3 regions of the Cytobacillus pseudoceanisediminis genome follow, and region 1 is predicted to be linked to each of the others. Evidence: riboswitches for the same ligand, from Rfam matches in the RefSeq annotation. Region 1 holds a riboswitch; each other region holds the start of a gene.
What was found. Region 1 has a riboswitch for cobalamin ahead of M5V91_RS21200 (ABC transporter substrate-binding protein). Riboswitches for the same ligand answer to the same signal wherever they lie in the genome.

Region 1 (9,963 bases):
AGATTTGATAAAAGTACAATTTCATAGATAAATAGAAAACGGGTACCCAGCAATACGATGATGGACAGCACACCGAACGCCCCCACCCGGGGATCACTCATGATTTCCAGCCGCCTCTTCTGATCGCGATAGGAGAAGAACGCATCGCTCGCATCCATCCACCCATCAAGATGAATCCCGCCGGTCAGCAAAATGCCGGCCAGCCAGACGGCAAAAGCCGCAGCCAAGAGTGAAAAAGGAGTCCATTCAAGAAAAGCATAGAGAATAAATGCGTATATGCTCCCCTGAATGAGGCCGGCTATGGGGAAGGTTCTGATTGCCTTCTCCAAATGAGGCTTATCCATCGGCAGAGACATTGGAATGGGAATGCTTGTGAAAAATTGAAGGTTGATCAATAACCCTTTAAGCCATTTCATTCTGTTTTCTCCAGCTAAAGACGATTTCCTTCAATTTTCCCCAATCAAGATGCTGAATCATATTTTCCGCCAGTTCGTTGTATTTCCTATCCTTCAAGGCTTTTATTCGGACAGGCTCCTTACTTGGAATGCCTTTTTGTTTGCGCAGGGAATTAAGCCACTCACCCCTCCATTCATCATTATGGAAGATGTGGTGCATATACGTCCCTACCAGACGGCCTTCATTTCCATAGAATCCATCTTCTTCGCCATTTTGAAGCAGAAGAAGGCGATTGCCATCAAAGTCTTCTTCAAGAACTGTTTCACCTAAATGGATTTCATATCCATCCAAGATTTCCTTTACGGGAAGGTTCGTGCTTGAATGCAAACTGCCCTTCACCTGCACCGTCTTCTTGCGTTCATGAAAAATGGTATCTGCCGGTATCAAATTCAAGCCTTTTTCCTTTTCATTAGGGTTCCCGGTATCAGAACCTGCCATATCGATTAATCTCCTGCCGAGCATCTGGTATCCTCCACAAATGCCGGCAATAGAACCTCCATCGGCAGCATAGCGCACAATCCAGTCCGCCAGACCTTTTTCCTTGAAATAGCGCAAATCGCGAATCGTGCTCTTTGTGCCGGGAATGATCACCGCATCAGGTGAGCCAGCTTCCGATAGATGCCTTACCCATCTAATGTTCACGTCATCTTCATAGTAAAACGGATCAATGTCACTGAAGTTTGAAATAAATGGCGGCCGAAGCACTGCAATGTCCAGAATGCCTCCTCCAGCCCTTGGAACAGCAGCCTGAATGGATAGGGAATCCTCTGCATCGATCATATGGTCATCCAAGTAAGGAAGAACCCCGAGGACAGGAATGCCCGTCCTTTCCTCGATCCAGCGGATGCCATCCTCAAACAGCGTGATATCTCCGCGGAATTTATTAATGATAATGCCCGCAACCCGCTGTCTTTCCTGTTTGGTGAAAAGCTCCAGGGTTCCGACAATGCTGGCAAAAACACCGCCCCTGTCAATATCGGCAACCAGGATGACAGGCACATCCGCCATTTCGGCTACTTTCATATTAACAAGCTCTTTATCTTTTAAATTAATTTCAACAGGGCTGCCAGCCCCTCTATCACAAGCAGTTCGTATTGAGCATCAAGCAGACTCAGTGCCTCTCTGATGGTCTCCAGTCCCTTTTCATAAAAGGATTCCCGATAGCTTCTTCCTGATAGGGAATTGACTGCTTTTCCAAGGAGAATGACCTCCGCATTCTGAGCGGATTGAGGCTTAAGGAGAATAGGATTCATCCAGACAGCAGCTTCAGTTCTTGCCGCTTCAGCCTGAATGCCCTGTGCCCTGCCGATTTCATTTCCATCCTTTGTCACGTATGAATTATTGGACATATTCTGGGATTTAAAAGGAGCCGTACGGAAACCTTCATTGGAGAATGCCCGGCAAAGAGCCGTAGCAATCAGGCTTTTCCCGGCATCGGATGAAGTTCCCTGAATCATTATCCCTTTCATTCCGGTTCTCCTTTCATTTGTATGGGGATGCCAGCTTCAACAAGATAGGCTTCATCAGCCATATTTACTAAATTCCTGTGAAGCGTCCCAAGTATTTTTGAATATGTAATCACCAGTTCATTTTTGCCAATTGGCTCATTCAAGACTTCGTTGCTGACAACGATCAAGGCCCTGCATTTTTTGCGGATTTCTGTGATGGCCCTGAGAATATCAGATGATAGACTTTCCTGGAATTCTCTGTTCCGCCAAACATCTTCCGCTCTAAAAAGTTCATTATTCAAGAGAGTGGTCAAGCAATCGAAAAGAATAATGTCCTGATTGTTAAAGTTTCCCGAGATCTCTTCAAGTGCGGAAGGCTTCTCCCAGGTTGTCCAGCTCAAACCGCTCTTTTCCCGGTCATCCTGGTGCCTCTGAATCCGTACCTTCATCTCGGAATCGTACGCTTTTCCTGCAGCAATATACTGAAGCTTTCCTTCCGTCTTTATTGCCAGCCCGGCAGCAGTCCTCTCTGCAAAGGAGCTTTTTCCGCTCCGCACTCCACCGGAGATAAAAATCAGCGATCCTTCCGCCATTGCCGCATCGCCTCCATCAGCACATCGTTGTCTTTCGGCCCTTTAATCGCAAAGCGCAGCCATCTCCCTTCCAGACCTGGGAAATTCATTGTGTGCCTCGGGATAATTCCTTTCTCAAGCAAAAATCGAAAAAGAGGCAGCTGCACATCAAATCTCGGATCTCTCAACAAATAGAAATTAACTGAAGAAGGAGAAACCTCAAAATCCAATTGCTGATAAAATTGAACCAGCCTATCTCTCTCCTGCCGGATTAAATTCTTTGTCAGCCTGACATGCTCTTTGCTGTCCAGACACCATTCCCCTGCTTTTAAAGCGAGGGCATTTACACTCCAGTGCGGCTTTAGAGAAGCTGCTTCTTCAATTAACCTCTCACTTGCCATCATGTATCCAAGGCGCAGGCCCGGTATCGAAAACATCTTTGTCATGGAGCGCAGCACCACAACATTCGAATCCTTTTCTATGAAAGGAACGATTGATTGATAGTCGCAGGCAAAGTCATAAAAAGCTTCATCCATAATAAGCAGGCAGCTATGGGTATGACACTTCTCAATTAATTCCTTTACAATGGAAGATGGGTAAAAAATACCTGTCGGGTTATTTGGGTTGCAGAAGAAAACAACATCAGCGGCTTTCAGCCTTTCAGATAGCGCTTCCATATCGAGATCCCAGTCGCCAGGCTCCAGCTGATGATAGGAGACTGTACAATGATTAACCCGGCAGGCCTCTTCATATTCCGAAAAGGCCGGCTGAATAATCAGCACCCTTTTTCCGGCTATCATCCGGCCAATCAGGGTGATTAGCTCGGCGCCTCCATTTCCCACCAGAATCTGTGTTTCTTTTATTCCCTCTGCAGCCGCCAATTTGCTTTTTAATAGAGAAGATTGGGGATCCGGATAATCGCTAATAAATTGGAATAGACTGCCCCATCCTTCTTTTAACTCGCGGGGAGGACCAAGTGGATTGATATTGGCACTGAAATCAATTCGCTCCTCAGGCATTGGCTTATCAATTGCTTCATATAAATATTGCGGGTTAGATCCATGTGAAGGCCAAATCAAGGAACACCCCTCCTGTCCATAATAAAAGCAAGAATAAGAAAACCGTCTTGTTCATGATCGAAATGCTTTTTATGATATGTTCTTTTTCAAGCAGCACCATTGGCTTTCCCATCGTGGCTCGGTTAGAAATTACACCCTTATAAAAATTGATTCCTCCCAGCTGAACCCCCAGGAGGGCTGCAACAGCTGCTTCGCCCCAGCCGCTATTTGGGCTCGGGTGCTTTGGTGCATCTCTTAAAAGGATCCCCCATGCTTCCTCATATGGAGAATGCTCCGGCTTTTGTGTGAGCATGATGCAAACCGATGTCAGCCGGCTCGGGATCCAGTTTGCGATATCATCCACTTTGGCAGATGCCCACCCAAAATCTATATACCTTTCATTTCTATGGCCAACCATGGAATCGCAAGTATTAATGGCCCTGTAGATAAGGGCCATTGGAGCACCGCCAATCATGGCCCAAAATAATGGAGCTGTAATGCCATCACTGGTGTTTTCAGCCACTGTCTCCACGGCAGCCCTGACAATGCCTGGTTCATCCAATCGATCTGTATCCCTGCCGACAATGTATGAAAGCTTTAATCTTGCTTCTTCCATATCTCCTTCTGCCAGAGGCTCATAGACCTCCAGTGCTGCATCTTTTAAACTCTTTTGCGCAATGGCTGTGAAGATAAGAATGCCCTCTGCCAGAATGCCGGCAACCGGGTGAATTTCATAGAAGAGCTCTATGATTAAATAAGTTATACCTCCTGCTGCCAGCAGGACTATAAATAGCATGATGATCCCTTTTAATTTTCTATAGCGGCCTTTATTAAGAACTTGTTCAAGTTTATGTATCAGGGCACCCATCCATCTGACCGGATGCGGCCAGTTTGGCGGGTCTCCTATCAGCTTATCTATTATGCAGGCAAAGGTTAGAGCGATCAGGTGATTTAAAATCATCCCTTTATCCTTCTTTGCGATTTTTTTATTGCCTCAACAGTACATTCGTAGACACCTTTTCCGATTATTTTGCCAAGAGGTGTAATGGTGCCCGCATACTCCAGGTATTCTCCCTGCTGCGTGGCCGCAATCATAATACTGTCTGTCGATGTTCCGGTCGCTATCGTCCCTGTGACTGCATCCTTTACCTTCTGATCATATAAGGCTCTTGTCTTTGCCTCGGTTGCAGTCATAATGCATTGAATAAAGGCTTCCTCTGTCAGATTGCCATTAACGAAAACCCATGTATTGATTGTACCCGGAGTCAGATGATAAGAATGGGCTTCACTTTTCGAGGCATCAACAGCATTGCCGACACCTGCTGTCACGACCACATACACAGAAAAGGTTCCATCTTCATAAAATTTACTGCTATGATCTTCAACATATACAGCGGTCATCATCCCCACGGTTTCCCCGGGTTCTAAGCCGATCTCCCGGACAAAATCCGCCATCTCCGCTCTATGATCACTGCAATCATAATTCTTGCTCACATGCCGGTTTAGAAATATGCGATTCCAGCCGGTGCCCGATCCTGTTACACCTGATGACATGGTTTTCAGCGGAAATGGGGAGCGAAGGACAAGTAAGTCTTCCTTTACCTCAAGATAGGATCGATCAATTCGATTCACTGATTGGCTTTCTGCCTGAGAGCGTTTGGGCACCAAAACCATCTGAGGGGCCGGGACTCTTGGATGCGGCAGCTTCTCAATCTTCGTCCTATAGACCTCACGTATTCTGCCTTCTTTTAAAACCTCATTGGGAACGTGGTTAATATTGACTTCACCATTCTCAAGCAGCAGAAGGCGGTCACAGTACAGGCCGGCCAAATTCAAATCATGAAAAATGGAAATGACCGTCAGCCCGCAGTCTTTTGACCATACAGAAAGGAGATCAAGCAATTCTTTTTGATAGGACAAGTCCAGATGGTTAGTCGGTTCATCCAGCAATAATATTTCCGGCTCCTGGGCAAGGGCCTGGGCTAAAAACACCCTTTGTCTTTCGCCGCCGGATAATTGCTGAATATCATAATCCTGAAAATGGGAAATGCCTGTCTGCTCCATGACTCGATTGACCGCTTCTTCATCTTTGCCGGACCAGCTCTGGAACCACCCCTTTTGATGGGCATATCTGCCGAGGGAAACAGTTTCCTTTACCGTATAGGAAAAAGCCTGAGAGGAGTGCTGAGGCAGAACAGCAATAATTTTTGCAAGCTCTTTCGGTGTATACTGTGAAAGGTTCTTTCCTTTGATCAATATATCTCCTGACTTATGAGGCAGAATGCCGCTCAGCATCTTCAGTATCGTGGTTTTCCCGCTTCCGTTCGGACCCAGTATTCCGAAGAGCTCCCCTTTCTCCACTTCAAAGCTGATATTTTTCACAACCGGTGCACCGGCATATCCGCCAGTAACTTGCTGAACGCTTAGCATGATTAACCACTTCTTTCTGAACTAAGATATGCCTTCGGAACAGGCAAAAACCGCTTGTTCCTGCAAAGAAAATCCAGGGAATCCTTCCTCCTTGAATGGGTGGACGCTTGTGCCGGACAGTTATCGAGGTTCAAAGTTTATTCTTTCTTTTAATTAAAATAATAGCAAACGCAGGTGCACCGATTATCGCTGTAATCACACCGATTGGAAGTTCGGTAGGTGCAATGATCGTCCGTGAAACCAGATCGGCAATAATAAGAAAGCCTGCACCCATCAGAATAGATAGCGGCAATAGGTGCCTATGATCCGGTCCCCATAACAGCCTGGTCAGATGAGGGATCACAAGACCGACAAATCCTATCGTTCCAGATACAGCTACAGCCGCACCAGTCAAGATAGAGCCAGCTATCAGGACCATCATCTTTCTCTTCTGAACGTCCACCCCTATATGCTGGGCCTTTTCTTCTCCGAAGCTCATGGCATTAAGCTCTTTGCTGTTCACTAAAAGAAGGATGGCACCCAGTACAAAAAACGGAATGATAATTTTAATATACGCCCACCCTCTCATGGATACACTGCCAAGAAGCCAGCCAATAATCTGTCTAAGCTCCTCTCCAGTCAGGGCAATCATCAGAGAAATCAGAGCGCCAAGAAAAGAACTGAAGATAATGCCTGTTAAAATAATCGTTTCCACTTTCATGGATCTTTCAATTTTTCTGGCAAACAGCAAAACGGCAAAAATGGTTAAAAAGGAAAATAAAATGCTGAATAACGGCAGCGTAAACATTCCTGCAAACGGAATGGATAATCCTAAGAATAATGTTAAAACAGCACCTAGTGAAGCCCCGGATGAAACCCCAATTGTATATGGATCTGCCAGCGGATTTCTTAATAAACCTTGAAAGGCGGCTCCCGCAATTGCAAGAGACGCCCCTACTAAGCCAGCCAGCAAAACGCGCGGCAGGCGAATATTCAAAATGATATTTGAATGCATAGCATCCGTGTTTCCCAATGAAATAAAAGGAAATAGCTCAGCGCTTATTACTCTGATAATCGTCATGGGGTGAACAGACACTGTTCCAATTGAAATCCCCATCAGCATGGCTAAAAGCAGGAAAGCCGCTGCTGTTAGATAAGCTAAAAATTTATTATTTAAATACGTCCGGATATACTGCTTTTGCAAGTTCCTCGACTCCTTCAATAATACGAGGGCCAGAGCGGGTTACCATATCGGAATCAACATCGGCAACATGCTTATTTTTTACTGCGGTTATATCCTGCCAGCCATCCCTTTTCATTACATTGCCAGCAGCATCCTCAGTGTAATAGCCATGAGTTGTGATGATTACATCCGGATTCCGTTCGATAATCGCTTCCGGATCCATTTTCGGCCATCCTTCTTCGGAAATGATATTTTCTGCATTGATGGCACTTAGCATTTCATCCATAAATGTTTTTGTACCTGCTGTATAGATTTCAGGAGCAGGTGAAACTTCCACGAAAACCGATTTGCGGTCTTCTTCTTTTATGCCCTGAGCTTTTGTTTTGATTTCCTCGAGCTTGCTCTTCATATCTGAAACAAGCTGCTCTGCTTCATCCTTCTCTCCCGCTGCGGTTCCAACCATTTCAATGGATTCAAAAACCTGATCAAAGCTCTTTGCATCATTGACAACAAGGACGGTCACACCTGCATCCCTTAATTGCTGAAGGCCAGCTTCGGAATTATGTGCGCTTGACGCGTGAGCAAGGACAAGATCCGGTTTTAAAGAAATAATTTTCTCGACATTAAATTCCATGCCGCCAATCTTTTCTTTTTCTGTGGCTTCGGGCGGGTAGTTATCAAAATCGGAGACTCCGACAACTTCTTCGCCAAGCCCCAATTCAAAAACAATTTCGGTGTTGCTTGGAATCATGGAAACGATTCTTTCGGGCTTGGATTCGATGACGATTTCATTATCAAGAGCATCCTTTATCGTAACAGGAAAAGCAGCCTCTTCCCCGCCAGTATTCTGCCCTTCCTCAACCTTTTTCTCTTCTTTAGGCTGTTCAGCACTCTCGCCGCAGCCTGCTAGCACTCCTGCAGCCAGAAGCATCGTTAATAAAAATGCATAAAACTTTCTCATACTCAGCAATCCTCCTAGAACTTTCGACAAAATTCGGGTGGTGTCTAACACCATCTTAAAAAATAAAAGGCTGGTTCTCATAATATTTTTTAGCTTACAAACCTAGCGCGTTGATTTCCGCTGCAGGCACTTGCTTTCCGGGGAGAGATGAGAGCCTCCTCGGCTTCGCCTGTGGGGTCTCTCACTTCCCTCACTTCCCGCAGGAGTCAAGTGCCCTCCGCTGCAATCAACTCAGTGGCAGAAACTAAGTTAGCCACCCATAGACTTTTAGAAACAACCAAATAAAAAACATCCCCTCGGACGGCAAGGAGATGTTGGCATGGTCATTTATCAATTAGTGCAGAAAGGATGGCCGGACCAAACACCTCCCTATCCTCGTAGGTTTATGGGTGCTTAAGAATCAGGCAGGTCTCCTGGCTCATGGTCAATGCGTTCTGCTCCTTCCCATACATTCCTGTACAGTGGATTTACAGACAGCTTCCATTTACAGTGGCGGGACCGCGCTGGAATTTCACCAGCTTCCCTATTAAGTCTTCAAAAGAGCCTGTTTTAAAACCCTTTTGAGAAGACACCTGTTCTATGCGGATATAAAATTTTCTATCTCCGATTATACACCATCACGCAGAAAAAGTAAGAGAATTTTGCTGAATGTTGTAAAAAAGTTCAGAATTCTAGCGCGAGTATATTTTCCATTCCCTTGTTTTCTTATCAAACACAATCTTCGCCTCACATGGCTCTTTCACAATGGCCTCATACTCGTCATACATATCATCCATATTCGCAAAGTCGCCAATAATCCAAATAGGAATTTCTATCCGGACCCGATTCTGTTCGATATCCTTAATGGAAAGTACCGCTCCCTCTTTCATAAGAGACTTTAAGGAAGGCAGGACATCTCTGGTGATAGGAGGATACGTCTTTTTCTTTTTTATGCCAAGGAGCGTTTTTTCGACTTTCATCTGTCCCATTTTACCGGGGATTACTTCCCCAAGCATGCGGTAAAAATCGTTCAGATCGCGATAATATGTACGGTTAAACCAGCCATCATCATGGGCCAGGTACACATAGCGATTGCTCAGATAATTGTAAAAAGGCGGCTTAAGATGTTCCTTGACATGGCCGAGATAAAGAAGCTCAGCAATTGTCTGGCCGGGAAGCTCATTCACCGCTTCCTCTTCCTCGAAATCAATCCAGCAAAAATCGCCATAGCCATATACATCATCCTCAACCAGCCTGCCCAGCTTGTCCCTTGACACATAATCGAACATCGTGTGGGTATTAAAGTCCCCATGTTCAAAACGATGCTTTAACAACAGCAGATTGTTAATAGAATCGGAAAGAGTTTGGGCAAACTCTGCAAACTCAATTCCATAAGTCATCACATACTGATCCTGTTCATTAAGATGGATGTAGATGAGATCACGAATAGCATGATTCCTTCTTTTCAATGACGAAACCTCCGAACCGTTACCCAAAGTGGTGTTTTCAAAGAAAAGCACTGAGCTAGACAGATAAGAATAGCGCAAGCGCCTTCACAAATTAGTAAAAAGACAGCTTCTTTTTGAAACTGCCTGTTAAACATCCAGTATTTTATTCTCTTATTGTAGCAAAAATAACTGAAAATATCTTTGCCGATGAGAAAAAATTTTAAATTGCAGCCTGCCCGGTTTTTTGAAAATACAGGAAACCATCATGCTGATTCATTCGTCTAACTACATGCAGAGAAAAAATGTATTCTGTTCTCCATTGTAAGGTTTATTTTTCTTTGTTAGGATAAAAATGTAAAAAGGTACAGAAACCAGGTGTATACAAATGAACAAGAATAATAGATTCTCAGACCGGTTCGATTGGACGTTATGCTTTCTTCTGCTGCTAT
Region 2 (9,963 bases), 2.6 Mb from region 1:
ATGCTGCATGCTTTGGCTGCTGCCATTGCCGTTTTTGACGCTTCGTCCGCATAAGGGTGACTTGCGTCAATCACAGTGGTCATCTCTTGCATCTGAATTAATTCAATCATGTCATTTTCTGACAGCCGTCCCACTTTATAAGCAATGCCTTCAGCCTTCAAACTGTCAGCTGCCGATTCTGTGACAACGGTTGCCAATAAGGGATAACCTTGATTTTTCAATTGAATAGCTAATGCTCTCGCATCACTTGTGCCTGCTAAAAATAAAATCATAAGATCCCCCTAATCCCCGCATGGTGCCGGCTCGACTTCGATCTTGGAGCTCATATCCTGATAGGTAAAATACTGAATTTTTTCACACGCTTAAAATATTTAAAAAGCCGTTCATTTGGATGCGCATTTTCTTTGTATTCTTCGATAATCTCCTTTAATAACGGCACCAGCTGATCGGGCTCAATTCCCTCTGCCACCGGCTGGGCAGCATGGGCTGTACGGCCAACCGGCTTTGCCCCGATAAATAGATCAAACTTCTTCTTGCGGTAAACTATGCCGATATCATCAAATACGGCCCGATAACAGGCCATACCGCAGCCGTTAAAACCAATATGCAGTTCCTTTGGAAGCTTTAACCCCCCAGTTCAGCTGCAATTTCCTCTGCATATGGAATGGATTCTGCTTTCTCCCCGTAGCAAAAATCGCAGGCTTTTACATTTAGAACATCGCCCACTGGCATGACTGTAAGTTGATTTTGTTCGAGTTTTTCCACAATCGACTGAGGCCGTCCAGTTGGAATCTTGATTAAAAATCGGTGATCCGGTGTATATTCCATGGTGCCTTTCTCGCCAACAGCTTCTGCCAATACGCGCATTTGGTCTGGTGTAATAAATTTATTGGCAACCCCAGGCGTTACTGCAAATTCAAAAATATCTTCGATTGGCTGCTGCACCAAATGTGTTTGGTCAATCCCCGATTTCGTTGCCATCGATAAAGCCTTTAAAGCCATATCCATTGAGCTGGCTTCTTGTTTTCTTCTCTGGATCTGCTCGTAGCCGGCCTGTGCTTCCCCGGTTTCCTGATTTAATGCCCATGGCTCCGCTTCCTTTTTTAAACGCTGATGCGGCTTTAAGCTTTGCTTCTCTTCACCGAGCGTATACTTTCTCTGATATCCGCGAGGCGTAATGATTTTATTGTCATAAAAGAAAGTGGAGGAATTCCCGATCACAACCGTTGTCAGCATGCCTATATCGTGATCAAGCATTTCCGCCAGTGTAGTCAGAATGACATTCTGATTCTCGCGGTAAGCACTTTTCACAAGACCCACTGGTGTATCAGGAGAACGATATTTTAATAGAATCCTTTGTGCCTCGACAATCTGCCGTGTCCTTCTGCCGCTTTTCGGGTTATATAATGCGATGACAAAATCCGCCATCCCGGCTGCTTCAATGCGCTTTTCGATCACAGTCCAGGGTGTTAAATGATCACTCAGACTGATGGTGCAGGAGTCATGCATGACAGGTGCCCCCAGTAAACTCGCACATGAATTAATCGCAGAGATGCCCGGAACAATTTCCACTTCGATTCCTTCTTCTTCCGTCCAGCCCATTTCGATCAGCACTTCATACACTAAGCCAGCCATGCCGTATACACCCGAGTCACCGCTCGATATCACGGAAACAATATGGCCGGCTTCCGCTCTTTTCACTGCATCCTGCGCACGGGATACCTCCTCAGTCATCCCCGTGCTCACAATGGAACTTGCTGTAACGAATGGCATGATCAGATCTACGTAAGTTTTGTAGCCAATAATGCAATCACTCTGCTGCAGCGCATCCACAGCCCGTTTCGTTATATGCTCACGATCGCCCGGACCGAAGCCGACAACAAAGATTTTTCCCTTCTTCATAGGTAACCTCCAATTAAGAAAAGCATATGCGCCTTGCCTGCTGCCGTGCTGCTCTTAGCAGGCGCCCTGCGCCGGACATTTCTCAAAATTCATTGCTTCTTGCCAAATAAAAAATGCCTGCACTCCTTTTCAAAGGAATACAGGCATATGAAATGACAGTATAAAAATTAGCATACTGAAACTCAAAAACAATTGATCATAATTGTCCCGCCTATACTTCTCCCTCCGAAAAGCAAGTGTCGTTTAAATAAGCAGGTTTCCTGACTTAAGCTTCTTCTTACTCTTACACCTTCCCGATTTCTCAGTGGCATTGTAATTTCATCAGCTTTTACAGTAGCGGGGGCTGTACCAGACTTTCACTGGTTTCCCTTTTACCTCACCAAAGTGAGCACTTATTCAAATTGATATATTAATTTTTTACTAATATAACATATAATGACCAATTTTGGCATATTATTTTTTTCTTAATTTTTTAAATGCTATGTTAATGCCTTTGACTTTTAGATATAGGAATTGGTAAAAAGAACTTATATCTGCTATTCAGGAGTTAATTTTTGCTGGGATATAATTTACAAAGTTAGTACAAATAGATATTGTTTAATTTATTTAAAATGACCGATTGTCCCTTTGACATTATTAAAATCATGCCGTTTATACTGGACCATAGATACAATACCAAGAATTGGTCCAATCGCTAAACAGGCAAAGACCCATTCCCAGCCAACTAACCTCTGTATAATAGGGATTAAATTTATAGAAAATATAGTGATCAGGAAACCAATGCACATTTGAAAAGTCAAAGCTGTTCCTACATACTCAACTTCTGCAACTTCTGAAACTGCGGCAGAAAACTGGGCAGAATCAGCGATGACAGACATTCCCCAAATGATAGAAAGGAGAAGAGTTAACCAAATATATTGACCAAAAGTAAAGCCAATCAAGATACAGCAAATGGCACTGATACACATAGAAATAATCGTTAGATTTGCTCTTCCAATTTTATCTGAGACTAGCCCGCCTACTACACAGCCAATCCCCCTGCAATTCCGATAATAATAAAAGAGGACAATGCAATGAACCAGGGAGGAATCCCTGGAGAATAGCTTGTAAAACTAGCAGTCAAAAAGATGGGAATCCACGTCCACATCGCATACAATTCCCACATATGCCCAAAATAACCGTAGTTCGCAAGCATTACTGGTTTATTCGAAACTACCTTTTTTATTAATTTAAAAGAGAAAGGTAATTTTTTCGTTGTTACTGGAGCATCTGTTAAAACCCAATTGACAATTACAGCTGCCAGGAGAGCCAATATTGAACTGCAAATAATCACTAATTGCCAATTTAAAGAAGAAGAGAATATAACAATAAAATGTGGCAAAGAGGACCCTAGAGTTAAGGCGGCTATTAAGATACCAACTGCAAGCCCGCGTTTTTTCGGAAACCATTGAGATAATATTTTAACAGCTGTCGGGTATACACCAGCGAGTGATACACCGGTTAATATCCTAAGCAGAATACCGAAAAAAGCCTGATCTGCCAATAAAAGCAAGGCATTCAATAGCGCACCCAGAAACGCTGAAACGGCAAGAACCTTTCGGGGATTAAAACGATCTGCTATCCCAAAATATGAACTAACTAATGCACCCATTACAAAGCCAATTGGGACAGAAGCAGACAGCCATGCTTCTGAGCTGGAGCTAAGATTCCATACTTGAATCAGTTCAGGGGCTATAACAGAAGCACTAAACCACAAGCTTAATGCGCATAATTCAGCTAATCCAATCCATCCTAACGCTCTCCATGAACCTGGAATCATAATATCCCTCTTTCAAATAAAGCATAGTATTGGAGCTATATTGAAAATGTGAAACATAACTTTTTTATCCTCTCAACAATATGAAACTGCGTTATACCTGCTCTCTATTGGACGTCACAAAGTCAGCATCTCTTAAATAAATCCATACATTGTCAACCTATTTTATGAATGTTTTTATATTTTCTTTCCCCCAATCGTACATCATTAAAATAACCGGCATTAAGCTTTGCCCTAATTCTGTTAATGAATATTCCACTCTAGGCGGGACTTCCGGGAAAACTTTCCGATGAACTATCCCATCTTCCTCTAATTCTCTAATCTGAGTTGTCAATACCTTGTGGGTGATTTTTGGAAACAGACGCTTAATTTCACTGAATCGTAAAGTCCCTTCAGTTCCTAAATAGTATATAATCGTTATTTTCCACTTGCCGCTAATAAGGGATAATGTCAATTCTTTTTCACAATTAAATTCTCTATTTTCAATTTTCTTCCTCACTTCGCTCCGCAAGTCATCCATAATATCCCCTCCACTTCCCTGCAGTCTAAAAGTATCCTTTTAGTAACCTTCTCACAAAAAAGTGCGTTCTTCCATAAAAAAGGATTATTTTTTAGAATATATTCAAGATAGAGAAAATTGAGATTTTGGTTTTTTATAAAATTAGGGTGGAGCATCCTAAAAAACACTCTATCTATACGATAACCAACTCACTATTTAAATAGAATGGAGGATGCAAGAATGGCAGGAAACAGAGCAGTAATCTACAGGGGTGCAGGACGGGTAGCCGTGGAAGATATTAGCTATCCGGATTTGATTCTAAGAGACGGACCCGGAGTAAATCCTTTAAATGTCGGCCGTAAGTGTGAACATGGGGTAATTCTAAAAGTCATTACGACCAATATTTGCGGAAGCGATCAGCATATGGTTCGCGGCCGGACGACTGCTCCTGAGGGACTCGTTCTCGGCCATGAAATCACGGGTGAAGTCATTGAGGTTGGACGCGATGTTGAATTTATCAAAAAAGGAGATCTTGTATCCGTTCCATTTAATATTGCTTGTGGCCGCTGCCGCAGTTGTAAAGAACGCAACACGCATATTTGTGAGAACATTAACCCGGATCGTCCCGGATCCGCTTATGGTTATGTAGATATGGGCGGATGGATTGGAGGCCAATCCGAGTATGTAATGGTACCCTATGCAGACTTCCAATTACTGAAATTTCCAGATAAAGAACAAGCCATGGAGAAAATTCTTGACTTAACGATGCTTTCCGATATCTTTCCAACCGGTTATCATGGTGCGGTAAGCGCTGGCGTGAAGCCCGGTTCTACAGTATATGTTGCTGGAGCTGGACCAGTCGGCTTGGCTGCTGCCCATTCTGCTCAACTTCTTGGTGCCTCTGTCGTTATCGTTGGTGATTTGAATAGCGAGCGACTTGCCCAAGCCAGAAGTTTCGGCTGTGAAACGGTTAACCTAAAAGAACATCCAAATCTGGGGGAACAAATTGAACAAATTTTAGGAATTCCAGAAGTGGATTGCGCAATTGACTGTGTAGGCTTTGAAGCCCACGGACATGGTGCTGGAGCAGGTGAAGCTCCAGCAGCTGTATTAAACTCGATAATGGAAGTAACACGTGCCGGAGGACGGCTGGGTATACCAGGTCTATATGTTACTGGTGATCCGGGTGCGATCGATAATGATGCGAAAAGCGGAACATTGAAGGTCCGTTTGGGGCTCGGCTGGGCAAAAGCACATACCTTTGTGACTGGTCAAACACCCGTTATGAACTATCACCGTGACTTAATGATGGCTATTCTAAACGAAAAAGCACAAATCGCCAAAGCTGTAAATGCAACGTTGATTTCATTAGACCAGGCACCAGCAGCATATACCGAATTTGATCAGGGTGCTTCCAAGAAATTTGTTATTGACCCTCACGGGATATTTAATAAATAAAGTCTGTCAGAAGCATTCACTAAAAAATTTGAGTGAGCAAATTTTGAGGCAAAAAGTATTCTGTATGTGAACAAAACGCTTGAAAAAATATGATACCGGTAATCTAACCATAAAAGATTAGGAGGTTCATTAAGATGAGCAAAATCACATTAGATTTAGCTAAGCAAATTATTGCAGGTGCTGAAGAATAAGCAAAAAGAATTGGGGTTTCCATGGTTATCTCCGTAGTGGATGAGGGTGGAAATCTAATTGCTGTTCACCGAATGGATGATGCCTGGTTAGCCAGCATCGAAATTGCCCAAAATAAAGCCTGGACGCCTTGTCGTTTTTGGCGGAGGAATCCCTCTGGTCAATGATGGAAAAGTGGCAGGCGCCGTGGGAGTCAGCGGCAGTACCGCTCCCCATGATATCTCCAGGTTGCAGAGGCTGCTGTTCAAGTATTTAACAACAAGTTTTCTCAATAATAATTTTCTGGTTAATTGTTATTTTTTTTGACAAATTAATTTCAAGCATTTAATGGGAATAAGTTATACCACATGTTTTTTAGCCAAATGAACATGTGGTATTTACTTTTACAGCAAATTCTCATTATCAGATGAGTGCTATGAAATCAACTCGTTTGAAAGTAAGTGTTTATTCGAATAGGTAATTATGAAAACTACAATATCCCTCTATAATTCTAATAAACCGGACAGCCATCATGGTCATCCGGTTAATTCATTTAGATACTTAGAAACTTACAAATGTTTAAGATTGCCTTCACGCACCAATCTCATTATTGGAACGAACTTTATCTGTCTTTCGATTTTTGAAGTAATAGAATATATAGCTGACAAGCAGGAATCCTATTCCGATAAGCAGTCCTGCCAGCTGAGTTGGATCAAAGGCCAGGAATACTAGAATAGAGACACAGAATATAATACAAATCAGAGGGATGATTGGGTAGAATGGGACTTTGTATTTTAGATCCTCTACCTTTCCGCCTGCTTTTATATATTTACGCCGGAACATGAATTGAGAGAGCGCGATTCCCATCCATGATATGGTAACAGAAATACCAGCAATGGACATTAATAATACAAACACGGTTTCAGCAGCAAACACGCTTGTGAGTAATGATAAAAGTGAAAATATCATGGTGAATACTAGAGCAGTGAACGGCACCTTCCGTTTTGAGAGTTTTCCAAAAACTTTTGGTGCCATTCCATCATGAGCCATCGCCCAAAGTAAGCGGGTCGAAGCATAAATACAAGAGTTTCCTACAGATAAAATAGCTGTTAAGATAACAAAATTCATGATATCAGGGGCAAATGGAATTCCAGCCAGGTCCATTAAGGTTACAAACGGGCTTTCTAATATTCCGAGCTCTTGTGTTGGAAATATGGCGGATAATATAATAATAGAAGCAATATAAAAAATGATGATTCTAAATATGACATTTCGAATCGCACGAGGAATATTCTTTTGAGGCTCCTCGCTCTCTCCGGCCGCAATCCCGATTAATTCAGATCCCTGATAGGAAAATATAACATTCATCATCGTTACAAACACGATGGCGATTCCAGCAGGGAAAAGGCCTTTAGGAGCTAAATGTTCCATATATGGCGCCGGCCTGTCCGCCAGTGGTATGATGCCCAGGATGGCACTGAAGCCTATAATAATAAAGAAGATCACAGCTACAACTTTAATGCCGGAAAACCAATATTCCGCCTCAGCAAAGCCCCTTGTTGTTAAGGCATTGAGTGCGAATAAAAGAAGGATGAATATTGCACACCATACCCATACGGAGATATCCGGAAACCAGCGTTTCATCAAAATTCCGGCAGCCGTAAATTCTACTCCAGCTGTGGTTGCCGATCCAATGAAATACATCCAGCCTAATGAGAAACCAGCCGAAGGACTAATGAATTTACTGGCATAGGTCTGGAACGATCCCGTAACTGGCATGTACACAGCAAGCTCCCCCAGGCAAACCATGACAAGATACAAAATGACCCCACCGAATAAATACCCGATTAAAGCCCCTCCTGCCCCCGCTTGATTGATCGTGTAGCCGGCGTTTAAAAACAATCCGGTCCCGATTACTCCACCCAAAGAAAGCATAAACAAATGACGGCGCTTCATCGACCGGTTTAATTGATTCTTCTGACCATCTTGCTCTACCATCTAGATCACATCCCTTTATTAGATTGGCATCAGGCACATTAAGCTTGCGCGAATTGTCCACCTGAATGGACAAAATCGCCATTTTGTCAACTAGTTGCGCCTGACACCATTAGATGCTTTTTTGCCAGCATTTTGACCATCCCTTCTACAAGGGCAGGTACTTCTTCGAACGCGCTTTTGATGTGAAGTCGTTCGGTTCGTTTGTGAGCGTCTTTTCCGAATGGGCCTACGTTTAGTACCGGTGCCTGGAGCTTTGTCATTTCATCGAATGGAATACTGTAGCTGCTGCACCAAACCGGCGTGTTTTCTTTAAATACGATCCAGCCGTCACCAGCATCCTGATAATTGACGTAGCTTAAATCGCTAATCCCATTAAAATAGTGTACTTGGTTAACAGGCAGTCCAAACTTTTCAAAGCCTTGTTGTTTAACGTATTCGATGCATTCTGCGACCAGCTCATCCTCAGAGGAATTGACTGCCGGATAATAAGGCGGTGCATAAAGCAGAACGATTGCGGGTGTCAGCTCCTGACACTTAATGATTAACGCATCAGCAATTCGGATAGATTTCTCCCGGTCATCCCATTCCGCTTTTTTCTGTACGTAGTCTTTGATGCCCGCAACAAAAGCTGCACCAAATTTTCGAATAGCATGCTTTTCCAGTTCTTCATAGCGCAGCACACGCACCTCACCTACGGGAGATACATTCTGTTCACTGCAGATTTCTTTATAGGCTTCATTGCAGATATGAGCTGCTTTTAGCGCTACCTTTTCGAATATATCCATGATTTCACCGGCATTCCGTTTCATTAAAAATACATTGTACAAAGCCGCTGAACGATAAGGTGTTTGCGCGGAATACTCCAGACGAAGATCCTTTTGCTGCAGTGTCACCGGAAGCGGAGTCTGCTCTCCCTTCTCTGATTCCTGCAGCGCTGTATTCCACTCCATTCTTTGTGTTAAAAACGAGGCAATATAAGGCGCTGTTATACCGCTGAGCGGTTCCCCCACATGCGTTTCTTTTCCATAAAAGAGTGCGGCCGGCATGATTTTACCAATAGAGCCTGAATACACATAATAGTTTCTGTCACCCGGTTCCTGCGTAAATACCGGTTCCCCATTCAAGAAAAGCTTATAGGTGAGCTGATGTTTTTCCTTCAATTCTAAAAGTTTCTGAACAGCTGCCCGCATTCCGGATGAATTCACTTCTTCGTCAGGAACCGTCAGCAAAATTAGATTAATAGGCCAGCGTTCAACAGTAGCTTTTTCTAATAATCCCATATGCATGACAAGCCCCATTTTCATATCCATCGTGCCCCTGCCAAATAAGAACTCTCCCGAGAGAAGATCCTGCCTGGCTTCTTCCGGAAGCTCATCTGCCCTGGAATGAAGCAATTTCGTCAATTCCTCCGGGAGATGCGCGTACTCCTGAAGATCGCCATATTCTTCGGTATTTACTGTATCAAAATGGCTGATTAACACGATCGTTTCCGTGGCATCAGGGTGTTTATATAAAGCGGTTACAAACCGACGGCCTAAATCGGCATCATGGAGCCCCAAGTGATCAGGATTCTCCCGAAAATAGGTCAACTCCTTGAGCTTCGCTGTCACCTTAAAAGAAAATTCACGCTCTCCCTCCGTAAGTGTCATGCTTTTCCAGCTTACTACTTCACACAATAACCTGCGCAATGCATCTGGGGTTCCCCACCTTAGCTGTGTCATAACTAAACGCTCCTTCTATGCGAAATAAAACGACCCTTTTTTAACTATTTATTAAAAACGCAGTGACAAACAGCTTAAACCGCCATCAAGTTTACGGAACTCAGATGTATCAAGTTCAATCGTCTGGAATCCCGCCTCATTAATTTTTTGCTTTGTTTGCGGGTAGCCGGACGGGACGATGATATAGTCATTGACGCGAATGCAATTTGCTGCATATTCCTCTTCAGGAGGAACAATAATTTTTTGATAGGTATTGAAATCCGGGTGGTTGACAAATTCTCCTGCAGCGACAATCGTTTGGTTGCCTAAATAAGCTATTCCAGTTTTCAGGTGGAAGAATTTCTGTAATGGAACGATGGTAGCATTATAGTCTTGGGATTTTAATATTTGTTTAAGCTGCT
Region 3 (9,963 bases), 1.9 Mb from region 1:
CCCGCTATTGTCTGAAGGTGCTTTGCCTGATGCGTTTTATCAATCCATCAAAGGAAATCAGAATATCCGGAGGCAGAGAGGTGAATCTTAGGAGCCTTCAGCCGCTCGGGCTTTATCCTGCTAATTCTATTTTCGTAGGAGATTACTTAACCACAGCAGGTCAGGAAAGCACAGCGGATCACCAAATGCTGAAGGATCTGGGTTTTGAGATTGATTTTGTATCTGGGGAACCAGTATTCTCATGAAAAAAAGATTCTGCGCAACAGCAGAATCTTTTTTTATATCCGGATAAGGTTTATAATTCATCAAAGCCATTATCAATTTGAACTTTTGTATATTGCCGCGATTTTTGTTCAAAGAAATCGGACTTCCCATGGTCAACCTGCTCATAAGCTACTATCCAGCGGAGCGGATTGGTCCGGTAGCCTTCAAACGGCCGTTCATATCCCAGCTGATTGCAGCGGATATTGGCATAAAATTTGATATAAGCTTCAACGTCAGACAGCAGGATGCCTTCTGTTTTGCTGCCGATCACATCGCGGGCCCATTCAATCTCCAGTTCAGCAGCTCTTTTAAAAGTCTCCTGGACGAATTTACTTAATTCATTAGTATTAAGTTCCGGATTTTCCTGCAGAATTTCTTTAAAAATTTTAACAAACAAATCTACATGAATTTGTTCATCCCGGTTGATGTAATTAATCATCGTTGAGGTGGCTACCATTTTCTGATTTCTGGCCAGGTGATAAAAGAATGCAAAGCCTGAATAAAAGAAAAGCCCCTCCAGAACGACATCAAACACAATAGATTTAAGCAGGTTCTCTGTACTTGGATTCTCAGCAAAATCTTTATATCCGTTCACAACAAATTCATTTCTTTCAGCTAATATAGGTTCTGTACGCCAGAATTCAAAAACCTCATCCTGTTTTTGTTTGGGAACAAGGCTTGATAGAACATACGAATATGAGTGATTATGAATCACCTCCTGCTGTGCAAGTATGATCATGAGTGCCGATATGCTTGAGTCGGTAATATAATCAGCAACTTTTCCGGCATAATCCGTCTGGATACTGTCGAGCAATGCAAGCAGGCCAATAATTTTCAAAAATGCCTCTTGTTCACTTTTCGTTAATTCCGGAAATTGCTTAATGTCCTGTGACATGTTTATTTCAAAAGGCGTCCAAAAGTTAGCGAGCATTTTTTTATACTTTGGATAGGCCCAGGAGAAGCGTACATCATCCCAATTAAGAATATTGGAGCATTCCCCATTGATGATTGATGTTGATTTGTTTGGCGCCGATTGATTAATAATTGGCCGTTTTTCTAGAGTATTCATAACGTCCTCCTTTAGCTTGAGCAAGATTCACAGTCTTCAATCTCAGATGAAGTTGATCGGATATAATACGTTGTTTTTAATTTTTTCTTCCATGCTGAAAGATGCAGATTTAAAAGATCGATTGCTTTAATATGGTTCGGTATATAGAAATTAAATGAAATAGCTTGATCTATATGTTTTTGTCTGTTTGCATTCTGCCTGATGCTCCACTCCTGGTTAATATGATAGGCAGATTTGTAATACCAAATGGTCTCACTGTTAATATCGGGAGCTGTCACAGGGATCCGATAATCCTTTTCTCTTCGGAGTACTGCTTGTTGAATATAGGATCAATACTTGGAGTGCTTCCTGCAATTAAAGCAGTTGATGCATTAGGTGCAACCGCCAGCAAATAGGCATTTCGAACACCGTTTTCACTTACCTCTTTGCTCAATGCAGCCCAGTCCATGTCTGACTCTGCCTCCAGATATCCCCTCTTTTCAAAGTAAGCACCCGTTTCCCAATCAGAACCTTTAAAGGCTGAATAGCTTCCTTTTTCTTTAGCCAGATCCATAGAACTTTTTATCGCTAAAAAAGCAATTTGCTCATATAGAATGTCAGCGAATTTTTCTGCTTCTTCGCTTTCCCATGTGATTTTTTTCAGTGCAAGAAGGTGGTGCCATCCAAAAGTCCCCAGTCCAATCGCACGGTACTTCTGGTTTGTGATCTGGCCCTGAGGCACCGGAATACTATTAATATCAATGACATTATCAAGCATTCGCACCTGAATTGGCACAAGCCTTTCAAGTACTCCCTCACTTATGGCCCTTGCAAGATTGATGGATGAAAGATTGCAGACAACGAAGTCTCCTGGATGTTTTTCGATAATAATTCTCCCATCCCTTGTATATTCTTCAACCCTCTTTGTAACACTTTGGTTTTGTACAATCTCAGTGCACAGGTTTGTACAATAAATCATTCCGCAATGTGAATTGGCATTTTTCCGATTTACTTCATCCCGGTAAAACATAAATGGTGTCCCTGTTTCAAGCTGGCTTCTCATGATGGATTTCATTATATCGATGGCAGGCACTTTTTCCCTTGATAGATTCGGGTTATCTATACACTCTTTATATTTCTGGCGGAATGAACCTTCGCCTTCACCTTCATCATAAAAATCCTCCAGTGAAAAGCCCATTACCTTGCGGACTTCATGGGGATCAAATAAATACCAATATCCCCGGCTTTCCACTTTTTCCATAAACAAATCCGGAATGCAGACACCTGTGAATAAATCATGTGTCCGTTGCCGTTCATCTCCATTATTAAGCTTTGCATCAAGAAACGAGAAGATATCTTTATGCCAGACATCCAGATAGACGCTTATAGCACCCTGCCTCTGTCCAAGCTGATCAACACTGACTGCTGTGTTATTCAGCTGCTTCATCCAGGGAATCACACCTGAAGATGCACCCTTAAATCCTTTAATATCACTTCCTCTGCTGCGGATCTTCCCTAAATATACTCCGATTCCCCCGCCATTTTTAGACAGTGATGCAATATCGGTATTGCTGTCATATATAGAATCAAGACTGTCATCAACGGTCTCAATGAAACAGCTTGAAAGCTGTCCCCAGTTTTTCCCTGCATTAGCGAGTGTTGGCGTGGCAACAGTCATATACAAACCACTCATTGCCCAGTAAGCTTCTTTAATGAGTTCAAGCCGCTTACCCTTCGGCTCCCTTTTCATCAGCACCATGCTGATGATCATGAACCGTTCCTGTGGAAGCTCATAAAGATTTTTCTGTTTGTCCCTGGCAAGATATCGGTCAGCCAGCATTTTCAACCCCAAATATGTAAATAAGCGGTCATTTTCTTTCTTTATGAATTGGGCAAGTTCATTTATCTCATCCTTTGAATACACATCTAATAAATCCTGGTCATAAATTCCTAAAGCCGTCAGCCGTTCAATTAACGTATAAAAATGTTTGTAGCAATCATCCGGCTGGCATTCTCTATTTTTTCCTGACTCAGTATAGAGCTTCTTAAGAAGCAGACGTGACGCGGCAAAAGTCCAATCAGGCTCATCAATACTGATAAAAGATAAACAATCCAGTATAAACTGGTCATACATTGTTTCCGCTCCCAGCTGGCTCATTTCTTCATACCTTTTTAATAGGTGCTCTATGCCGAGCTGTGGAAATTCTGTCTTAAGTTCTTCTAAAATTTCTATCGGTTGTATGGTTTGGACCATCTTACTTCCTCCTAAAGGCAAAATAAAAATCCGCCCGGAAAATGAGCGGATCAAACGATAGTATAATAGCTGGAAGAAGATGAATAAACGGCCATTACGCGATCGTTTCATCATCTCAATCCCCGAAGATATGAAACTTTCGATCGCCCTGGCAGGTCTCCTGGCTTGTGCTTCACTCTACTTAAAGCCCTTCCCATACAAACGCCATAAAGCGTTTTGTACAGTGGCATGCTCTTTTCGTCTGCACTTACAGTTGCGGGGACAGCTTCGGTTTTACACCGAATTCCCTATTAAGTCCTCATAGGACACCAATCACGATCTATATGTAGTTTTTATTCTTTTTAATATATACTATATATTGTAGATGATTCTATCATATAGAGAAATAGATTACAAATTTTTAATCGTTAATGGACGAAAAAGAACAGGGGGGATATTCCCTCTGTTCTTTATTTCTCACTCATGATTTTCCATTTCAATATCATGAGATACCGGCTCAGGGGTAGCCCAAAATGAATCATATACAGCATACCCTGCCATTACAAGAACGAGATACGCAATCGCTGCACCTGCCCATTTTTTCATTTTATCTGCTCCTTTTAATAAAACGTTTTTTCATTTATCGCAGTCTAACGGACAGTATGACCCCACTACAGGGCTCAGAGGAGTCCATGGAGGATGAGTGGGTCAACTGCCCATTGAGGCCCGATTTGTTCAACTAACAATCAGCAGAGAAAAAGAATTCCCGCTGATTGAAGTTTCACTTTATTTTTACTCTTTGTAAACGAAGTGCGTTTAAAACGACAGATACGGAGCTGAACGCCATTGCGGCGCCGGCAAGCCAAGGTGCAAGGAACCCTAATGCAGCTACTGGGATGCCAAGGGTATTGTATGCAAATGCCCAGAAAAGATTTTGTTTTATATTCCTAATGGTTTTTTTGCTCATTAGGATGGCGTCTGCAATACTATTTAAATCCCCTCTCATTAGCGTAATATCAGCTGCTTCCATCGCAACGTCTGTACCGGTTCCGATCGCCATACCAATATCAGCTACAGCAAGTGCAGGTGCATCGTTTATGCCATCGCCGACCATAGCTACTTTTTTCCCTGGTTCTGAAGTTTTTTTACTTCTTCTGCCTTGCCTTCAGGTAGAACCTCTGCAATTGCAGAGTCTATGCCCACTTCATCAGCTATTGCCTGAGCCGTACGTTTGTTATCTCCCGTAATCATAATGACTTCAATGCCCAGTTTCCTTAAGCGTTTGATTGCATCTCTGGATGTTTCCTTTATTGTATCCGCAACTGCCACGATACCTGCATATTTGCCATCAACCGCGACAAGCATTGCCGTTTTTCCATTTTCCTCCAGTGTTTCCATATCAAGTTTGGCTGACTGGACATTAACGTCGTATTTGTCCATTAATCTTCTTGTACCTATCAGGAGATCTTTTCCATCCACTCTCGCTTTTATTCCATACCCCGGAATAGCTTCAAATTCAACTGGATTAAATAGCATGATTCCTTTATCCTTTATTCCCTTTACTATCGCTTCAGCCAATGGATGCTCAGACTGTTTCTCCGCTGACCCTACAAGCTGGAGAAATGTTTTTTCTTCAACGTTGTGTTCTATAATCACATCTGTTAATACCGGTTTGCCATGTGTAACTGTTCCAGTTTTATCAAGAACGACTGCAGTGATTTCGTGCGTGAGCTCCAGGTGCTCTCCGCCTTTGAAGAGAACCCCATATTCCGCTGCCCGGCCTGAGCCGGCCATTATAGAGGTTGGCGTCGCCAGACTAGAGCACATGGACATGCAATTACCAGGACAGCAATCAATTTTTCGAGTGCTTCTGCAAAATTTCCAGGACTTACCCATATATACCACACCAGGAATGTAACCACTGCTATGGCCACTACAATGGGAACGAATATCCCAGAGATTCTGTCTGCCATTCGCTGTATAGGGGCTTTTGAACCTTGCGCTTCTTCAACCACTTTAATAATCTGTGACAATGCTGTATCTTTGCCGACTTTAGTGGCTTTAATTTTCAGGAAGCCATTTTTATTAATGGTGGACCCAATAACTGTATCTCCTGCTGTTTTATCAACAGGTACACTTTCCCCTGTCAGCATGGATTCATCTAAAGCAGACTGTCCTTCGATAATCTCACCATCAACTGGAACTTTTTCACCTGGCTTTACATATATGATTTCCCCAGCAATGACTTCTTCAAGGGAAATTTCAATTTCTTCCCCTTCCCTTAAGACAGTTGCTGTTTTTGCCTGCAGCCCCATAAGCTTTTTGATTGCTTCAGAAGAACGTCCCTTAGCCCGGGCTTCAAACAGCTTGCCTAAGATTATTAATGTTATAAGGATAGCACTTGTTTCGTAATAAAGTTCCACCATATGTGCATTGCTGCCAATTGATAAAATTGATTGGTATAAGCTATAGAAAAAAGCAGCAGAAGTTCCGAGTGCAACCAGCACATCCATATTGGCGCTCTTATTTTTTAATGCCTTATATGCCCCGACATAAAATTGCTTTCCTATGAAAAATTGTATCGGTGCTGCAAGAGCCAGCTGTACCCACGGATTCATAAACATATCGGGAACATAAATAAATGATGTAAACTCGAAATGTCCAACCATGGACCAGAATAAAGGGATGGAAAGAATTAAAGAAAAAATAAACTTGCCTTTTTGTTTCTCAATTTCCTTTTCCCGATATCCCTCGATATCCTGGTCTTTATCCATTTTCACTTTCGCCTGATACCCTAGATTCTCCACTTTCTTTATCATGTCCTGAATGGAGATTTGTTCAGGATTATATTCCACAGTGCCCGTTTCAAGAGCCAGATTGACTACAGCTTGTTTGACGCCTGGAAGCTTATTAAGTCCCTTTTCAATCCTTCCAGAGCAAGCAGCGCAAGTCATGCCCAGCAATTCGAACTCTGCTTTCTCAGATACGACCGAATAACCTAAATCCTCAATTTTTTTCTCAAAAGCTTCGACAGAAGTTACTTCAGGATTATATTTAATTGCTGCTTTCTCTAAAGCAAGATTGACACTTGCTTCTTGGACGCCATCCAGCTTATTTAATCCTTTCTCAATTCGAGACGAACAGGCAGCACATGTCATGCCTGATATTGGAAGGTGAACCTCTTTAAGGGCTGCATCAACCATAACTCCCACTCCTTTATTAAACGATGTTCCTCACAATTTGTATACTATACCCATCTACCCTATATGTCAACCAAATAAATCCAGACAAATTACTCATTTTATTTACTAAAAAAAGAGAACGTGTATTTTGTTCACACGTTCTTTCCCGATCCTATTACTCTACATCATAGCCTTGATCATCAATTGTTTCTTTGATTTGCCCAAGTGTAACTGCTGATGAGTCAAATTGAACCTGCACCTGGCCATTATCAAGGTCAACTGCTACTTTATCAACACCATTTAGTTTGCCGACACTGCCTTCTACCGCTTTTACACAATGTCCGCATGACATTCCGCTAACTTTTAAAGTGATATTTTCCATAATATTTAAACCTCCAATTATTTTTTCATTAGTTTTTGAATAGTGACTAAAAATTCATCAAGCACTTCTTGATCGCCTTCATGGATTCTTTCAACTACACAGCTTTTCAAATGGCCTTCGAGCAAAAGCTTCGCTACGCTATTCAAAGCGGACTGGGTTGCAGAAATTTGTGTTATTATATCGTCACAATACACGTCTCTGTCAATTAGTCCTTTTATTCCGCGTATTTGACCTTCAATCCGATTTAAACGGGTTGTCAAATTCTTTTAACTTTTTCTGAGTGATGACTTTTTCGTTCCGATTCGATCGAACAGCAGCTTTCAGACAATAAATCCTCATTTTCCAGTTCAAAAGCCATTTGATCAGCCTCCTTTATATTTATTATATTATACCCCGGTATCCTATGTAAAGGCCTGTGCTCAAAATGAAATAAATTACGGATTTTTATGTACAATTTCCCTTTCATGATATTTAAAATCTCTGTTTATACTAACGGAAACACTTTATTAAAGGAGGCAGCTAATGTGGAAAGAAAGCATAAAAATCCAGAAGACACGGGCAAAGATTTATATGGGATCGATAAAGATATCAGCCTGCAGTCAGTAAATTTTGCTTCTGCTGAGAATCAATATTTAAATGAACGTACACAAACTGAGTCCAATCAGGAAATATAGAGTTAAAAGCCGCCAACATGGCGGCTTAAGATCATCTTTACAATTCTGTCAGTTCTCCAATTTCTACCTCGGATCTTTCTTCAAGTGGACCGCGCAAATGTACCGTAGCTGTTCTTCCATCCTCATTCAGCTTATCGATCCACACAGAAGCACCATTGTATTTTACTTCGATATCTGCTGATGATGAAAGAATTTGCTTCACACGTTTTGCATCCATAAGTAACACTCTCCTCTGCATTTTTCATTTTATTTTTTGCATGGTCGAGAAATTTATGCTTTACTTTGTCAAAAAGTGAAGTGAGTAAGCCTTCGATTTTTGATCAAGGTCTATATGGACTATGGCATCTGATTAAAATCTGCTGTTCATAACTTGCTCTGGATTAAAAGTTGTCCTATCCTTCCAATACACTGAATACACTTTGTACAAATAGGTTTTGGAGTTAGGAGCTGTACACTTATGAGCATTTTTCTAAGCTATGTTTTCTTGGGTCTGTCGCTTGCAGCGCCAATCGGTCCAATCAATGCTGCACAGTTGGATAAAGGAATAAAAAATGGGTTTTTCCATGCCTGGCTGGTGGGGCTGGGAGCTATGACAGCAGATGCCATATATATGGGGGCTGTTTATTTGGGGGTTGTACACTTTCTTGAGATACCATTCATGAAAGCATTCTTATGGTGCTTTGGATTTTTCGTCCTTGTATACACAGGAGTTGAAACCCTGACAAGTGCCGGCAAAGTCGTTTCAAGCTATAGAACCAAAGATGAATCTAAAATTAAATCCTTTATGTCGGGTTTTCTCATGTCTTTGTCAAATCCTTTAACTATACTGTTTTGGCTTGGCATCTATGGTTCCATTCTGGCCAAAACAGCAGCCGAGTATGACAAGGCTCATGTCATTTTATACAGCGGTGCAATTTTCACTGGGCTTCTCCTCTGGGACATAACGATGGCTGCCGTCGCCAGCAGCTTTAGAAGATTTTTAACCGGAAAAATTCTCGCTTTAATTTCCATATTATCTGGCTTATCGCTGATTGGCTTTGGGATTTATTTTGGGATACAGGCTTATAAACTTTTGTTGTAATACATATTCCATCCATTCAGACAAGGGGGCGAAAAACAGATAATTACGTGCTGAAATATCAATCTGAGCTGCAGGATGGCCAAAGGTATGAATTCTTTGAAGCTGCATTACAGTTAATATGGTTGTCTGTCAAGTTTGGGGATTTATCTGACATGAATTAAGTTTTATTTAGCATGTCTAAGAGTTGACCTAACTGGTTTTCATTTTTATCTTACATGTTTTGGTGTTTATCTCACATTTGGCACAATACTTCTTTGCTGAGAACAAATTTAACACATAAAACAGGAAGTTAAATAGGAGTGAAGCATATATAATTCATTTCTGGCGCTTATACGAATGAAAGTGACGCATATATGTGCCAAAGTGAAGCATAAACTGAAAATCATCCAAACATACAAAAAAAGAGCACCCATCAGGTGCTCTTTCATATGCCCGGCAGCGTCCTACTCTCACAGGGGGACAGCCCCCAACTACCATCGGCGCTGAGAAGCTTAACTTCCGTGTTCGGTATGGGAACGGGTGTGACCTTCTCGCTATCGCCACCGGACTATGTAATTGAAGAAACTTCGTTCCCTCAAAACTAGATAATGTATGAAGAAGCATTTGCCGAGTATTCACCAATGACTTGTCTAGCTTCGGCTCCTAACTTCTCTCGAAGTTGACAGTCGCCTCCGCTTTTCGTTTTGGTTAAGTCCTCGATCGATTAGTATCAGTCAGCTCCACATGTCGCCACGCTTCCACCTCTGACCTATCAACCTGATCATCTTTCAGGGATCTTACTAGCTTGACGCTATGGGAAATCTCATCTCGAGGGGGCTTCATGCTTAGATGCTTTCAGCACTTATCCCTTCCGCACATAGCTACCCAGCGATGCCTTTGGCAAGACAACTGGTACACCAGCGGTGCGTCCATCCCGGTCCTCTCGTACTAAGGACAGCTCCTCTCAAATTTCCTGCGCCCACGACGGATAGGGACCGAACTGTCTCACGACGTTCTGAACCCAGCTCGCGTACCGCTTTAATGGGCGAACAGCCCAACCCTTGGGACCGACTACAGCCCCAGGATGCGATGAGCCGACATCGAGGTGCCAAACCTCCCC

Region 2: another riboswitch for cobalamin. It lies ahead of cobJ (precorrin-3B C(17)-methyltransferase); the one in region 1 lies ahead of M5V91_RS21200 (ABC transporter substrate-binding protein).
Region 3: another riboswitch for cobalamin. It lies ahead of M5V91_RS02800 (ribonucleoside-diphosphate reductase subunit alpha); the one in region 1 lies ahead of M5V91_RS21200 (ABC transporter substrate-binding protein).

The regions. Positions count from the first base shown of each region.
Region 1 is NZ_CP097349.1:3,920,224-3,930,186, forward strand. It holds gene M5V91_RS21165 (adenosylcobinamide-GDP ribazoletransferase) at 1-416, opposite strand, end outside; partial or broken gene M5V91_RS21170 (cobyric acid synthase) at 403-1,925, opposite strand; gene M5V91_RS21175 (bifunctional adenosylcobinamide kinase/adenosylcobinamide-phosphate guanylyltransferase) at 1,922-2,497, opposite strand; gene cobD (threonine-phosphate decarboxylase CobD) at 2,479-3,555, opposite strand; gene cbiB (adenosylcobinamide-phosphate synthase CbiB) at 3,530-4,495, opposite strand; gene M5V91_RS21190 (adenosylcobinamide amidohydrolase) at 4,492-5,964, opposite strand; gene M5V91_RS21195 (FecCD family ABC transporter permease) at 6,095-7,147, opposite strand; gene M5V91_RS21200 (ABC transporter substrate-binding protein) at 7,113-8,087, opposite strand; cobalamin riboswitch at 8,474-8,678, opposite strand; gene M5V91_RS21205 (hypothetical protein) at 8,759-9,535, opposite strand; gene M5V91_RS21210 (FtsW/RodA/SpoVE family cell cycle protein) at 9,900-9,963, shown strand, end outside.
Region 2 is NZ_CP097349.1:1,152,040-1,162,002, reverse strand. It holds gene cobK (precorrin-6A reductase) at 1-272, opposite strand, end outside; partial or broken gene cobJ (precorrin-3B C(17)-methyltransferase) at 282-1,902, opposite strand; cobalamin riboswitch at 2,136-2,313, opposite strand; gene M5V91_RS30320 (MFS transporter) at 2,505-2,879, opposite strand; gene M5V91_RS06140 (MFS transporter) at 2,924-3,721, opposite strand; gene M5V91_RS06135 (winged helix-turn-helix transcriptional regulator) at 3,879-4,238, opposite strand; gene fdhA (formaldehyde dehydrogenase, glutathione-independent) at 4,458-5,675, shown strand; partial or broken gene M5V91_RS06125 (GlcG/HbpS family heme-binding protein) at 5,888-6,170, shown strand; gene M5V91_RS06120 (amino acid permease) at 6,435-7,841, opposite strand; gene M5V91_RS06115 (M20 family metallopeptidase) at 7,928-9,562, opposite strand; gene M5V91_RS06110 (dimethylarginine dimethylaminohydrolase family protein) at 9,614-9,963, opposite strand, start outside.
Region 3 is NZ_CP097349.1:499,709-509,671, reverse strand. It holds gene bioB (biotin synthase BioB) at 1-245, shown strand, start outside; gene M5V91_RS02805 (ribonucleotide-diphosphate reductase subunit beta) at 296-1,333, opposite strand; partial or broken gene M5V91_RS02800 (ribonucleoside-diphosphate reductase subunit alpha) at 1,345-3,566, opposite strand; cobalamin riboswitch at 3,701-3,894, opposite strand; gene M5V91_RS02795 (hypothetical protein) at 4,023-4,151, opposite strand; partial or broken gene M5V91_RS02790 (heavy metal translocating P-type ATPase) at 4,327-6,748, opposite strand; gene copZ (copper chaperone CopZ) at 6,903-7,109, opposite strand; partial or broken gene M5V91_RS02780 (metal-sensitive transcriptional regulator) at 7,127-7,467, opposite strand; gene M5V91_RS02775 (hypothetical protein) at 7,634-7,783, shown strand; gene M5V91_RS02770 (H-type small acid-soluble spore protein) at 7,821-8,000, opposite strand; gene M5V91_RS02765 (LysE family transporter) at 8,241-8,864, shown strand; rRNA gene rrf (5S ribosomal RNA) at 9,295-9,411, opposite strand; rRNA gene M5V91_RS02755 (23S ribosomal RNA) at 9,548-9,963, opposite strand, start outside.